DNA from 4 places in the Pseudoalteromonas sp. 13-15 genome. Region 4 is predicted to be linked to each of the others. Evidence: predicted binding sites of a transcription regulator. Region 4 holds the regulator's gene; each other region holds the start of a gene.
The links. The regulator sigma-54, encoded in region 4, starts transcription at its own class of promoters, with help from an activator protein. The targets are predictions, from matches to a motif close to GTTGGCACGNNNNTNGNNT.

Region 1 (3,183 bases), 1.1 Mb from region 4:
ATGCAAAACCAGACATTTTTTCACCTTTTCATTCACCAAGCGCAGCATAGCGCGTATAATCAAGGTAATTGTCCACTATTTTAGACACTCTATGCAATTTTCTGAATTTGATCTTGATACCAAATTACTCGATGCCATTGATAAAATGGGCTACGAGAAGCCAACCAGTATTCAACAACAAGCTATTCCTGAAGCTCTTCAGGGACGTGATATTTTAGCGTCTGCGCCAACTGGCACAGGTAAAACAGCGGCATTTTTAATTCCTGCGATTCAATACTTATTGGATTTTCCGCGCCGTGAACCTGGTTTTGCCCGCGTATTAATTATGACGCCAACACGTGAGCTGGCTTATCAAATTCATGAGCAATGTGAGTTACTCGCCAAACGTACGCACCTAAAAATAGGTGTAGTGACCGGTGGTATAAACTACGGAACGCATAAAGAAATTTTTGAAAAAAATAACGACATATTAATTGCTACACCAGGGCGATTAATGGAATACCTTGAAACTGAAAACTTTCATGCTGAACATGTCGAAATGCTTATTATTGATGAAGCCGACCGCATGCTAGACATGGGTTTCAAAAAAGAAATGAGCCGTATTTGTGATGAAGCTAAAAACCGCCGTCAGTGTTTTTTATTCTCAGCAACCCTTGAGGGTGACAGCGTAGAGCGATTTGCAGAAACCACATTAAACGATCCGGCTTTGTTAGAAGCTGAGTCGTCTCGTAAAGAAAAAGCTAAAATTCACCAGTGGGTTCATCTTGCGGATGATTACCACCATAAACTCGAGCTTTTAGTCAACACCCTTAACGGCCCAGACGTGAGTAAAGCCATTGTATTTGTTAAAACCCGTGAGCGTTTAGAAACTCTCATTGGTGAATTAACTAATAACGGTGTAAAAGCCGCTTGGCTGAGAGGTGAAATGCCACAAGACAAGCGCATGAAAGCAATGGAAAACTTTCATAGTGGCCGCACTAAAATATTAATTGCAACAGATGTAGCTGCTCGCGGTATTGACGTATCTGACATTAGCCACGTTATTAACTTTGATATGCCACGTACCGCCGACGTATATGTTCACCGTATTGGCCGTACTGGTCGCGCAGGTAAAAAAGGCATCGCTATTTCATTAGTTGAAGCGCATGATATTGGTATTTTGTACAAAGTAGAACGCTACATTGAACAAAAGCTTAAACGCCGTGTAATTAAAGGAATAGAGCCTCAGCATAAAGAGGCTAAGCCACCGGTTAAAAAGCGCAAAGATCCGGTAAAAATGAAAGCAAAGAAAAAAGCGAAAGTTAAAAAGAAAAAGTAACTTAGCATATTTACCAAAGCCGGCGTATGCCGGCTTTTTAATGCGTGTAACATAGGTAACCGGTGCATGTAACACCTACCCATTTAAATGTAATTATTGCCCACCTGAATTCTCACTTAACAAAATAACCTTATATTTCAATAGATTAAAAATGGCACTGAACTTGTAATAATAAACACAGAATAGCCAGAGTATTTAATGGTTTGGTTAAATTTTTAATTGATATAAAAAGGATTGAGTTATGAACCGCTTAAAGTTAACTATCGCGTTAGTTTCGTTTTGTTGTTTATTTTTGTTAGCCTGCGCTACCAAAGTGAGTGCAGCAACACACCTAGCCGTAGTCAGCAGCGTAGCAACTCAACCTAACCTTCAGCAAACCATTACAAGCACGCTTCGTACTAACCCCAACTTTGCATTAAGCAATATTCGCGTACAGGTTAAAGATGGCGAGGTAGTATTACATGGTCAAGCGCAAACCGGTTTTGAACGTGCGCTTGCTCAAAAGTTTTTAGAAAATATGGATGGTGTTAAAATCATCCGTAACAAAATTAGTGTTATTTGAATCGCATTTTTATTAACTCAATTGATCCTAGGCGCAACATGTTACTCCAACACATGCTGCGCCTTTTTTGTGCCAGTATTTACTTGCAACTCACATTAACTACATTAAAAAACTCGCTTTAATTACCTCTTACTTACCGCCTAATACCAATTGTAAATTGCATACATTACAACCTAATATTTGCCCAAATAATCCGCTCTTTAAATAATAAATTTATATTAAGCCTAGGCCTGTTTAACTGACATTATTAAAGCGTGTTCTATCAAGGAGCAACATAATTACGGTGCGCGATTTGTGACCAAGTAAGCTAAGTACCTACTCCTGCATTATTTTAATGACTTCGCCTATGTAGGTATAACTTAAAGTCGTATACAGCTTATACGCCCTACTTGCTCCTTATTACCTATTATTTAGGCAACAAGGAGAAGCAACCTATGAGAGGAACACAAAAGTTACTGCATGTTTTATATTTATGTTGCGTTATCGTCGGTTTAGGGAAGTAACTACACAATAGGCTTAGCCTTATCGATATATCACATAGCCCGCTTTCAATTTCACCCCAAAGGGTAAATAGATAGGCCTTAATCAATAATCAATTAACGTTGCTCTCACCTGCTCAAACACTTAAATAGCCATAAAAAAATGCAGCTTTATAAAGCTGCATTTAGTCGTTGTGACTCATAAGTCATTTTTATTTAAGCCCACAACGCGTATTTAAATGTAAAATTGCGTTGCGAGTGAGTAAATAATTCCCACTGGTATTAATGGCTCATTTATTCGTTTTGGCCTGAATCAGCTCCACCAGCGTTGCCTTTATTTGATGATTGCTGGTTAATTTTATCGCTGATCATGGCATCGAGTTTTTCACCGCCTTTAATACCAAAATCGAGCGTGCGAATAGGGAATGGAATACTAATATCAGCTTCATCCAACGCTTGTTTAACGGCAACTACACCTTTATGGCGCACTGTCATAAAGTCTGGTTCACCTGGGTATTTAATCCAAAACCACACCAATAAATTAATGCTACTGTCGCCAAAGCCTTCAGCATAAACATCGGTTTCGTTTTTACGAATGACAAAGTCCAAATTGTTAATCTTATCTACAATAACTTCTTTCGCTTTTTCAATGTCGTCACCATACGAAATGCCTACCGGTACTTCTATGCGTCTAACTCCGAGTGTGGTGTAATTTTTTAACACATTTCTGAATAATACCTTGTTTGGTACTAAAATTAACTGCCCGTAAAAGCTCTCTATTAGCGTGTTACGCAAGTTTATTGAGTGCACTGAACCAAACACGT
Region 2 (3,183 bases), 470 kb from region 4:
CTGCGCCGCCAAGTGCTAATTTTTTACCAAGGGTATTAAGCCTAGCTAGCATTTTTGCTTTTCGGTTGGTTGGTTTAACTGCAATTTGTGTGTTTGCTGTTTGGTTTAATGTATTTATTGGGTTCATCACTTGGCTCCGGTTTAGGTCTGTTGAAAACATGCGCATTTTGCATGCAAAGCGTACAAAAATAAAACGATAAAAATTACCTATGAGGCATTAGTTATTTTTATCTGAAGTGGTGGTTGTTAATCAAATGTTTAATTGTGTTTTTTCTGTTTTTTAATTTTTATTTCACCCTGTTGTTTTTTAGTTTGTTGTTTTAAATGTGTTTTTACTAGTTTTGTTTTTTATTTATGCATATTCGATTGTTTTAAATGGGTAATTATTCAGATTATTTTATTTAGGTTTTTAATCATTGTGTTTGTAGTGTTTTTTATTGCAGCTAGTAGTTATGTTTAGCGCATTAAAAATCGTCGTTAATTTGATATTTAAAATAGTAATTGACTTAAAAATACGGTTTTTTAATAGAGTGCTTCTCTAATAAATAAAAAGCGCCTGCTATGAGGCAGGCGCTTTAGTGTTAGTTACGTTTAAACGTGTCTAACTGGGGATGGAGCCTCTCAGCTTTTTGCTAAGGGCATAAATTTTGAAGCAAATTGCTTGCTGAATATTTTAGTCTTGCTTGGCCACTAAAAATTGGATGATTAAATCTTTAGTGTTATCAAAAACAGGGGGCATATGAGTTAAATTTATGTCCATAAAACACTGCTTTTATCTTTATTATTTATAACGATAAATAACGAACGAAGCCTATGTTTGTATAAAGCCATAGAGTTGTTTACTTAGGCAAGTACTAACTAGACCAATGGCCCTTATTCTGAGCCGAACAACATAAACGAGAAAAAAGAGACAGAACAGATGCAAAAAAGCAGCATTCAATAAAATAAAATGCTGCTGAAGGGATGTTAAATATAGTGAGTTAATTGCGGGTTATTTAACGTGTTTAAAGGTAAATAATTGATAACCTTCTAGCTCAGGAACTAACGTTACTAGCTGCTCTTCTTGTTTTGCAATTTCAGAAAAATTACCGCATAACGAATTAGCTCGTTGCTCTAAGTTGTTCGCGTGTAACTCTACTTTCTCTTCAATTTGTGCGCCCATATTTTCCATGCGTTCTTCGAATGCATCCATATCGCCGCCAGAGCCTAATAACTCCGATCCAAGCGCGACCAGTATACTACCCATAGATTGCATGACTGCTGATTCAACGGCTGTTTCTATTTGTTTTTCAAACTGATGCTCAAAGTTTTCACCAAATTGGTTAAAACTTTGCTGGCCCATAACAAAGGTGCCTTCTTGATAAAACGTGTTTTCTACTTCTACGCGTATATCGTCCATTAACGATGACATATCGTCTAAGCCATTAATGTTAAAAGCATTACCGACTTCTTCCAAAGCAACACCGGCGATTTTTACGCCGTCTAATGCTATATTAGCGACTTCGGGTAGCTGTATACGTAAGCTATCAGAGTATTGAGTAAGAGCTTGGCGTTGTGAGTTATTAAGCGCTACAAACTCACCGTTTACCATTAAATCGCCATTGCTGTTGAATTGCATAGCTTGGTTTTTTGCTGTAAAAATTTCTAGTTCGTTTGGCTTGATGCGAACGTCATTTTTAAACTCTACGTCGCATTGATCGTTGCTAAATGAAATTGTTGAATCATTATCGTTGTGTGCCATAGCAACAGGTGTACAGATTAATGCGCTAACTAATAGTAATTTTTTCATGTGATGACTCTATTTTTTGTTGATAACAAATAACTAATAACAAGTTTGGTGCCATTATTTTTTTATCAACAAAAGCAATGGCTTGTGTTTTTTGCTGGGTTTAAAGGTCTGTTTTGTTTTTATTATTAGACTATATTTTAGTGAAATTCACCAACGAATATAAATTTATAAAAAAATTTTATCGATACGATAAAAAACTCTCACTTTCCACAATTGCAATTTAGCGCTATTTATTCACATTAATGACATGAAGGCTATTTACTATGGCTTTGTGGCTTTACTTTGATGCTAATTTGCACAGCATATTGGTGTTAAATTTTTTAATTTACCAATTACATTAATTAAAGCGTAATTGGTCTCAAACACTTTATGGAGTGGGTTGTGGGTAAGACATTTAGTTACGATGCGCTAGATGATGATTTTGTTGAAGACGAATACGAAATGGTCGGTCGAAATCAACACGATAAAAACAAGCAAAAGGTTAAGAAAAAGTTGGAAGACTATCTTGAGCAGAAACGCTTGCGCAAAAATCTAGGCGAAGATGACTTAAGCGATTACATCGATTAAACCGCACTAGTATAATTACAATACCAATTAATAACGGCGGCTAGGTGCACAAAAAAGTGCGCTTAAGCGGTTGTTACATTGGTAATAAAGAGGCTATGTGCCTCTTTATTACTTTTTACTGCGTGCTTTTAGCCTTACTTAATGCTTTTTGTATAGTGAGCTCTATCTTTTCTGGCTTAGTAAAAGGGGCATAGCGCTTAATTGGCGTGCCATCGGCTGCAATTAAAAACTTAGTGAAATTCCATTTTATTTTTCGAGTTAAAAGCCCCGGTAATGCTGACTTTAAAAATCGAAATACAGGGTGTGCATTTTTACCATTCACATCAACTTTGTCTGTTATTAAAAAGCTGACTCCATAATTTATTAAGCACCCTTGCTCTATTTGCGACGCATTTCCAGGCTCTTGTTGGCCAAATTGATTGCACGGAAAGCCTATAATCACAAGTCCTTGACTGGCGTACTTTTCATGAAGCGCTTGTAAAGATGCGTACTGGTAGGTAAATCCGCATTTACTTGCAGTATTAACAATGAGTACAACTTTTCCCTCAAAGTCATCAAAGTTAATAGATTGGCCTTGTAGACTTGTTGCGCTTAATTGATGAAACTTTTGCATGGTGGCTTCTTATTATTGTTGTTAGGTATACTTTAACGCGGTAAAGGTTTCACATAAAGTATAAAGTTTATTCGTGGAGCGAGATATGTGACCTAACGGCCTTGGTATAGTTTGAGCTAAATTTTGCGTATTGCTTATACCTAATTCCACATCCTTGTAGGTGAAAAATAATAAACAATCCTCAGGCTGCTAAAACTTAACTTTAGAGGGTAAT
Region 3 (3,183 bases), 360 kb from region 4:
CTTTACTTATACGCGAGCAGGCGCTTTTAAATTAGATAAAGATAACTTTATCGTTGATGCCAAAGGTAACTTTTTACAAGGTTTCCCTGTAGATGAGGCTACCGGCGATACCACTTCAGTTAGTTTAAGTACTTCGTCGGCGCTGCAAATCCCTGATTCGTCTGGATCACCTCGTGCAACGGCAACGGTATACAGCTCATTTAATTTAGATTCACGTGCAGATGCGCCTTCGTTGCCATTTGATCCAACAGAAAGTGCTTCGTATAACTCATCAACTTCAACCACTGTTTACGATTCACTGGGTGAGGCACATGTTTTACAATACTTTTTTGTAAAAAATGATCCGACGACAAACCCTAATGAGTGGGATATACATGCAACGCTCGATGGTTTAGTTGTTGATCCAGCAACGGGCGCTGAGCAAACTACTGCGCCATATACACCTTTAACTACCCTAGGTTTTAGCTCAAGCGGTTTACCTGAAACAACAAATGGGGTTGCTAATGCAAACCCAAGCAGTTTCGATGAGTTAGTTTTACCTGCGGGTGCTGGGACTGGTTTATCTTCGTTACTGACCAACGGTGCGTCATTTCCTGATACGGGCGTAGAGCTTAATTGGCGAGATGAGGCTGCAACTACAAATAAGCAGCCCACTCAGTACGCAAGTCGATTTGAAGTTAAAGCGCTAGACCAAGATGGCGCTACGGTTGGTCGTTTAGCGGGTATTGATATTGGTACCGACGGAAAAATAGTGGCTTCATACAGTAATGGCGACACATCTTTCTTAGGTCAGGTAGCGATGGTTCGTTTTTCTAATTCACAGGGTTTATCGCAAGTTGGTGATACCTCTTGGAAAAAGAGCTTAACGTCAGGAGAGCCGATTGCAGGTGAACCAGGCTCGGGTACATTAGGTTCAATAAATTCATCAGCACTAGAGCAATCTAATGTGAACTTAACGAATGAGTTGGTTGACCTAATTAGTGCTCAGCGTAACTTCCAGGCTAACTCTCGTGCGCTTGAGGTTAACTCAACACTACAACAGGCAATCTTACAGATTCGTTAATTTAATACTTAACATAATTTTAAGGGCTGCTTTTTAAAGTGGCCCTTTTTATTTTCACTTCATTTAGTTTGTTTTATAACCATTTCACATCATTTCCTATTGTGGCATCTATTTTGCATTTCTTGTGTATAGAGATTTTTAATATGAGTCGATGCTATGGACAAAATGGTCTACATTGCGGCCTCAGGCGCTAAACAAAGCCTACAGGGGCTGGCCCTTAAAGCCAATAATTTGGCGAATGCGAATACTACTGGATTTAAGTCAGACTTTGCACAAGCTCGCTCTATGCAGGCTTTTGGTGAAGGGTTGCCATCACGTGTGTTTTCTATGCAAGAGCGCCCAGGTTCTAATATGACCTCTGGTGGCATAGTTGAAACAGGTAGAGACCTCGACATTGCAATGAGTGATAACGCATGGTTAAGCGTCCAAGATGCCTCAGGCAATGAAGCTTACACCAAGGTGGGTACATTAAATATTACCGCTGAAGGTATGTTAATGACCAGCCATGGTCGTCAAGTAATTGGCGAAGGCGGGCCTGTCATTTTACCAGTACCGATTGAAAAAATTGAATTTAGTGAAGACGGCGCAATTCAAGTTCGCCCGCAGGGGGCGCCTGCTACATTTTTAGAAGAAGTTGACCGCTTGAAGGTGGTTGAAGCTAATAGTTTTCAACTGGAAAAAGGGAACGATGGTTTATTTAGGCCTAAAGCAGGAGAGGTTGTTGATACTTCTGCCAATGTCAAAGTATTAAGCGGAACCTTAGAAATGTCTAATGTGAACCCAGTTCACGAAATGGTCGATATGATCAGCCATCAACGTCAATTTGAGTTACAAGTAAAACTGATGAAAACAGCTGAAGATCTGGATAGATCACAAGATCAGCTGATGCGCATAGTTTAACTTTAAATGAGGACACGATTATGAATCCAGCATTGTGGATCAGTAAAACGGGGCTAGACGCTCAGCAAACCGATATTTCGGTTATATCAAACAATTTAGCGAATGCCAGTACGGTCGGTTATAAAAAAAGCCGCGCTATTTTTGAAGATTTACTTTATCAAAATATTAACCAGCCAGGTGGGCGATCGTCGCAAGACACTGAAATGCCGTCTGGTTTAATGTTAGGTGCTGGTGCAAAAGTAGTGGCTAACCAAAAAAACTTTTCTCAGGGTAATATGCTAACCACTGAGAATTCATTGGATTGGATGATCTCAGGGCCTGGTTTTTTTGAAGTATTACAACCCGATGGCAATATTGCTTATTCGCGTAATGGGCAGTTTACTACCGATGGCGATGGTCGAATTGTCACGTCTGGTTCTGGTTATGTAGTGCAACCAGAAATGAATGTTCCCGATGATGCGCAATCAATTACTATTTCACAAGATGGTGAGGTATCTGTTCGTATTTCAGGTCAAGCCGATAATGTTGTGATTGGCCAGCTTACAATTAGCGATTTTATTAATCCATCGGGCCTTGAGCCTGTAGGGCAAAATCTTTATACCGAAACGGCAGTAAGTGGCGCGCCTGTGCAAGGTAACCCGGGTGTAGAAGGCTTAGGCACAATTATTCAGGGCTCACTTGAAACATCAAACGTAAATGTAACTGAAGAGCTGGTTAACCTAATTGAAACGCAGCGTATTTACGAAATGAACTCTAAAGTCATCTCGGCTGTTGACGAGATGATGAGTTACATCAATCAGCAATTATAAGGTGTAGGGGGAATTATGCGTCATTATATGTTATTTGCGGTAGGTACATTATTTTTAAGTGGCTGTGTTTCAACACAAAATAGTGATGTTGTTCAAGATGACCCCTATTATGCGCCAATGTATCCTGAACCAAGTATGGAACCCGTAGTTGCAACAGGTTCGTTATTTAATACTAATGTGTCAAACGACTTATACGCAGATAGAAAAGCACTGCGTACTGGCGACATTATTACTGTAAATTTACAAGAGTCTACTCAAGCTACTAAAGCAGCTAAAACCGAAACCGATAAGCAATCTGATGCAAGCCTAGACCCTGTCATAGGGCTTGGTGGCCTCCCTGTGAATATAGGTGGCGACAGTATTCAGTTTGGTATTGGTAGTGACGCCTCTTTTACGGGGGATTCTAAATCA
Region 4 (3,183 bases):
CAGCGCTAATGAAGTTAGGTACGATGTTTCAACGCGTTTTTTAACATTAATTGGAGATGCAGAGATATCTCAAGCTGGGCAAAAAATGAATGCTAAAAGCATTACCTACGATATAGAACAGCAGCTTATTAGCGCCGAAAAAGATGAAAGCTCAACTGACCGTGTACACACTATCTTAGTGCCTGTGGAGCCTAAAAAAAATGACAAAGGCCAACCATGAGCACATTAAAAGCAGAGCTACTAGCCAAAAGCTACAAAGGCCGTGAAGTTGTAAAAAATGTGGGCTTAGAAGTTAAAGCTGGCAGTATTGTAGGCTTGCTTGGGCCAAACGGCGCAGGTAAAACAACAACCTTTTACATGATTGTAGGCTTAGTCCCTAGCGACAAAGGCAAAATATCTATCGATGATAACGATATTACGCTTTTACCTATGCACAGTCGTGCTAGATTAGGCATTGGCTACTTACCACAAGAGTCGTCTATATTCAGAAAATTAACAGTGTATCAAAACTTAATGTCTATTTTAGAAACTCGAAAGGAGCTCACTAAACAAGCCAGAGAAGATACATTGAATAATCTATTAGATGAATTTAGCATTCAACACATTCGCGACAGCAAAGGCATGGCATTATCGGGCGGAGAACGTCGCCGAGTGGAGATTGCACGTGCTTTAGCTGCAGATCCAAAGTTTATTTTGTTAGACGAACCTTTTGCCGGTGTTGACCCTATCTCAGTATTAGATATTAAAAAGATTATTGAACACCTGAAAAACCGTGGTATTGGCGTATTAATAACAGACCACAATGTGAGAGAAACCCTTGATGTTTGTGAAAAAGCCTACATTGTTTCTCATGGGGAACTGATTGCTTCTGGTACCCCTGAACACGTATTAAATGATAAAACTGTACGCGATGTATATTTAGGCGAGCAATTTAGGCTGTAACATTTACGCCTTATTTATAAGCATCTGCTAGTATTAATTATAACAACTTAAAAGGATTGTTAGAGATACATGAGGCAATCACTACAGCTGCGCATGGGCCAGCAACTTACAATGACACCTCAGTTGCAACAAGCTATTCGCTTGCTGCAATTAAGCACATTGGATCTTCAGCAAGAAATACAAGAAGCGCTCGACAGCAACCCATTACTTGAGGTTGAGGAGCAAGACTACGCCGATGACCTTGCGGGCAAAAATGAGCAAAAAGCAGATAACGATGAAGTTACAGTAACCGTATCTGCAGATGAAGCCCCTAGCGAGTATGAACAAGACAGTGGTGAAGCGCTTGCTAAAGATACCGTAAGTGACGACATGGCAATGGACGTTAGCTGGGATGAGTACATGAGTGCAGCCCCTGCATCATCTTCAGGACCAATGCCTGAAGATGAGTCTATATATCAGGGCGCATCAACTGAAACGCTTCACGAATACTTAATGTGGCAATTACAATTAACGCCATTTAGCCCTACAGATGAAGCCATTGCTATTGCTATTGTAGAAGCGGTGGATGATTCAGGCATACTGACACTCAGTTGCGAAGAGATTTTAGAGAGCTTTAATCAAGATAACGACGATGACGTTGAGGTTGAACTTGACGAAATAGAAGCTGTATTAAAGCGCATTCAGCTATTTGACCCAGTGGGTATTGCGGCACGTAGCTTACAAGAGTGTTTGTGTATTCAGTTAAATCAATTTGATAAAGGCACGCCTTTTATTGATGAAACAAAAATGATTTTAACCGAGCACATTGATTTGTTAGCTGCTCGTGACTACCGTACATTAATGAAAAAAACGAAGCTCAAAGAAGATGAGCTTAAAGAAGTAATGACACTTATTCATACGCTTAACCCTAAGCCTGCAGACACAATAGTACGAGAAGAGTCTGAGTATGTAATACCTGATGTGTCAGTTAAAAAAATTAAAGGCCGCTGGATTGTAGAGTTAAACCCAGACAGCATGCCAAAAATTCGTGTAAACAGCCAATATGCAGCGATGTCGCGTACAGTTAAATCAAGCGGCGACAGTCAATTTATTCGCTCACATTTACAAGAAGCTAAATGGTTTATAAAAAGCTTAGAAAGTAGAAATGATACACTTTTAAAAGTAACTAACTGTATTGTTAAACAACAACAGGGCTTTTTTGAACACGGGCCAGAAGCCATGAAACCGATGGTTTTAAATGATGTTGCCGAAATGGTAGAAATGCACGAATCAACAATTTCGCGCGTAACTACGCAAAAGTATATGCACACACCGCGTGGAATATTTGAGCTTAAATACTTTTTCTCAAGCCACGTAAGTACCGAAAATGGTGGAGAATGTTCATCTACGGCAATACGTGCACTTATTAAAAAATTAATCGCAGCAGAAAACTCAGCAAAACCATTGAGTGATAGCAAAATTGCGGATATATTGGCTGAGCAAGGAATTAAAGTAGCGAGACGTACAATCGCAAAATATCGCGAATCTCTTGCTATTCCACCGTCAAATCAGCGAAAGAGCCTGATCTAAGACGCTAAACAAAGAGGGTAATGCTTATGCAACTAAATTTAACTGGTCGTCATGTAGAACTAACTGATTCATTAAGAGACTATATAAATACCAAATTTGCGAAGCTAGAAAGGCACTCTGATCATATTAATAATGTTCATGTCATTCTTGATATAGAAAAATTAAATCAAAAAGCAGAAGCAACTATTCATGTAAGTGGTGCTGAATTATTCGCATCCACTGAACATCAAGATATGTATGCAGCTATTGATTCATTGATTGACAAGCTTGACCGTCAAGTAATTAAACACAAAGAGAAGCTTGCTCGACACTAATATGATGAAATTAAGTTCACTTATATGCGAGGACTGCAGTAAAGCTGCGGTCCTTTTTAATAGTAAAAAAAGAATTTTAGAGTTTATTAGCGAGCTGGCTCACGATAAATTACCGTATTTATCTCAACAGGATATTTTGGGCGCTTTATTAACCCGCGAAAAGCTAGGCAGCACAGGGATAGGAAGAGGTATTGCTATTCCACATGGCCGAATGAGCGGCGCACAAGAACCTTTAGCATTGGTGTTAGTAAGTGAAACACCGATTAATTTTGATGCTATAGACAACCGCCCTGTTGATATTTTTGTTGCACTCATCGTACCTGAAGGCGATAACCAACAGCATTTAAAGACGCTAGCA

Region 1: a site for sigma-54 is predicted at 1,469-1,487, ahead of ATS72_RS08885 (BON domain-containing protein). Genes of this name have one in related genera too.
Region 2: a site for sigma-54 is predicted at 1,827-1,845, ahead of ATS72_RS11785 (YggN family protein). Genes of this name have one in related genera too.
Region 3: a site for sigma-54 is predicted at 1,164-1,182, ahead of ATS72_RS00140 (flagellar basal body rod protein FlgF). Genes of this name have one in related genera too.

The regions. Positions count from the first base shown of each region.
Region 1 covers NZ_CP019162.1:1,906,925-1,910,107, forward strand. The annotation lists gene ATS72_RS08875 (tRNA1(Val) (adenine(37)-N6)-methyltransferase) at 1-16, opposite strand, end outside; gene srmB (ATP-dependent RNA helicase SrmB) at 92-1,318, shown strand; gene ATS72_RS08885 (BON domain-containing protein) at 1,560-1,880, shown strand; gene ATS72_RS08890 (mechanosensitive ion channel family protein) at 2,654-3,183, opposite strand, start outside.
Region 2 covers NZ_CP019162.1:2,543,947-2,547,129, forward strand. The annotation lists gene ATS72_RS18865 (hypothetical protein) at 1-127, opposite strand, end outside; gene ATS72_RS11785 (YggN family protein) at 992-1,789, opposite strand; gene ATS72_RS11790 (PA3496 family putative envelope integrity protein) at 2,171-2,356, shown strand; gene ATS72_RS11795 (glutathione peroxidase) at 2,472-2,969, opposite strand.
Region 3 covers NZ_CP019162.1:20,389-23,571, forward strand. The annotation lists gene flgE (flagellar hook protein FlgE) at 1-1,063, shown strand, start outside; gene ATS72_RS00140 (flagellar basal body rod protein FlgF) at 1,220-1,963, shown strand; gene flgG (flagellar basal-body rod protein FlgG) at 1,984-2,772, shown strand; gene flgH (flagellar basal body L-ring protein FlgH) at 2,788-3,183, shown strand, end outside.
Region 4 covers NZ_CP019162.1:3,017,454-3,020,636, reverse strand. The annotation lists gene lptA (lipopolysaccharide transport periplasmic protein LptA) at 1-220, shown strand, start outside; gene lptB (LPS export ABC transporter ATP-binding protein) at 217-942, shown strand; gene ATS72_RS13970 (RNA polymerase factor sigma-54) at 1,012-2,511, shown strand; gene hpf (ribosome hibernation promoting factor) at 2,538-2,825, shown strand; gene ptsN (PTS IIA-like nitrogen regulatory protein PtsN) at 2,830-3,183, shown strand, end outside.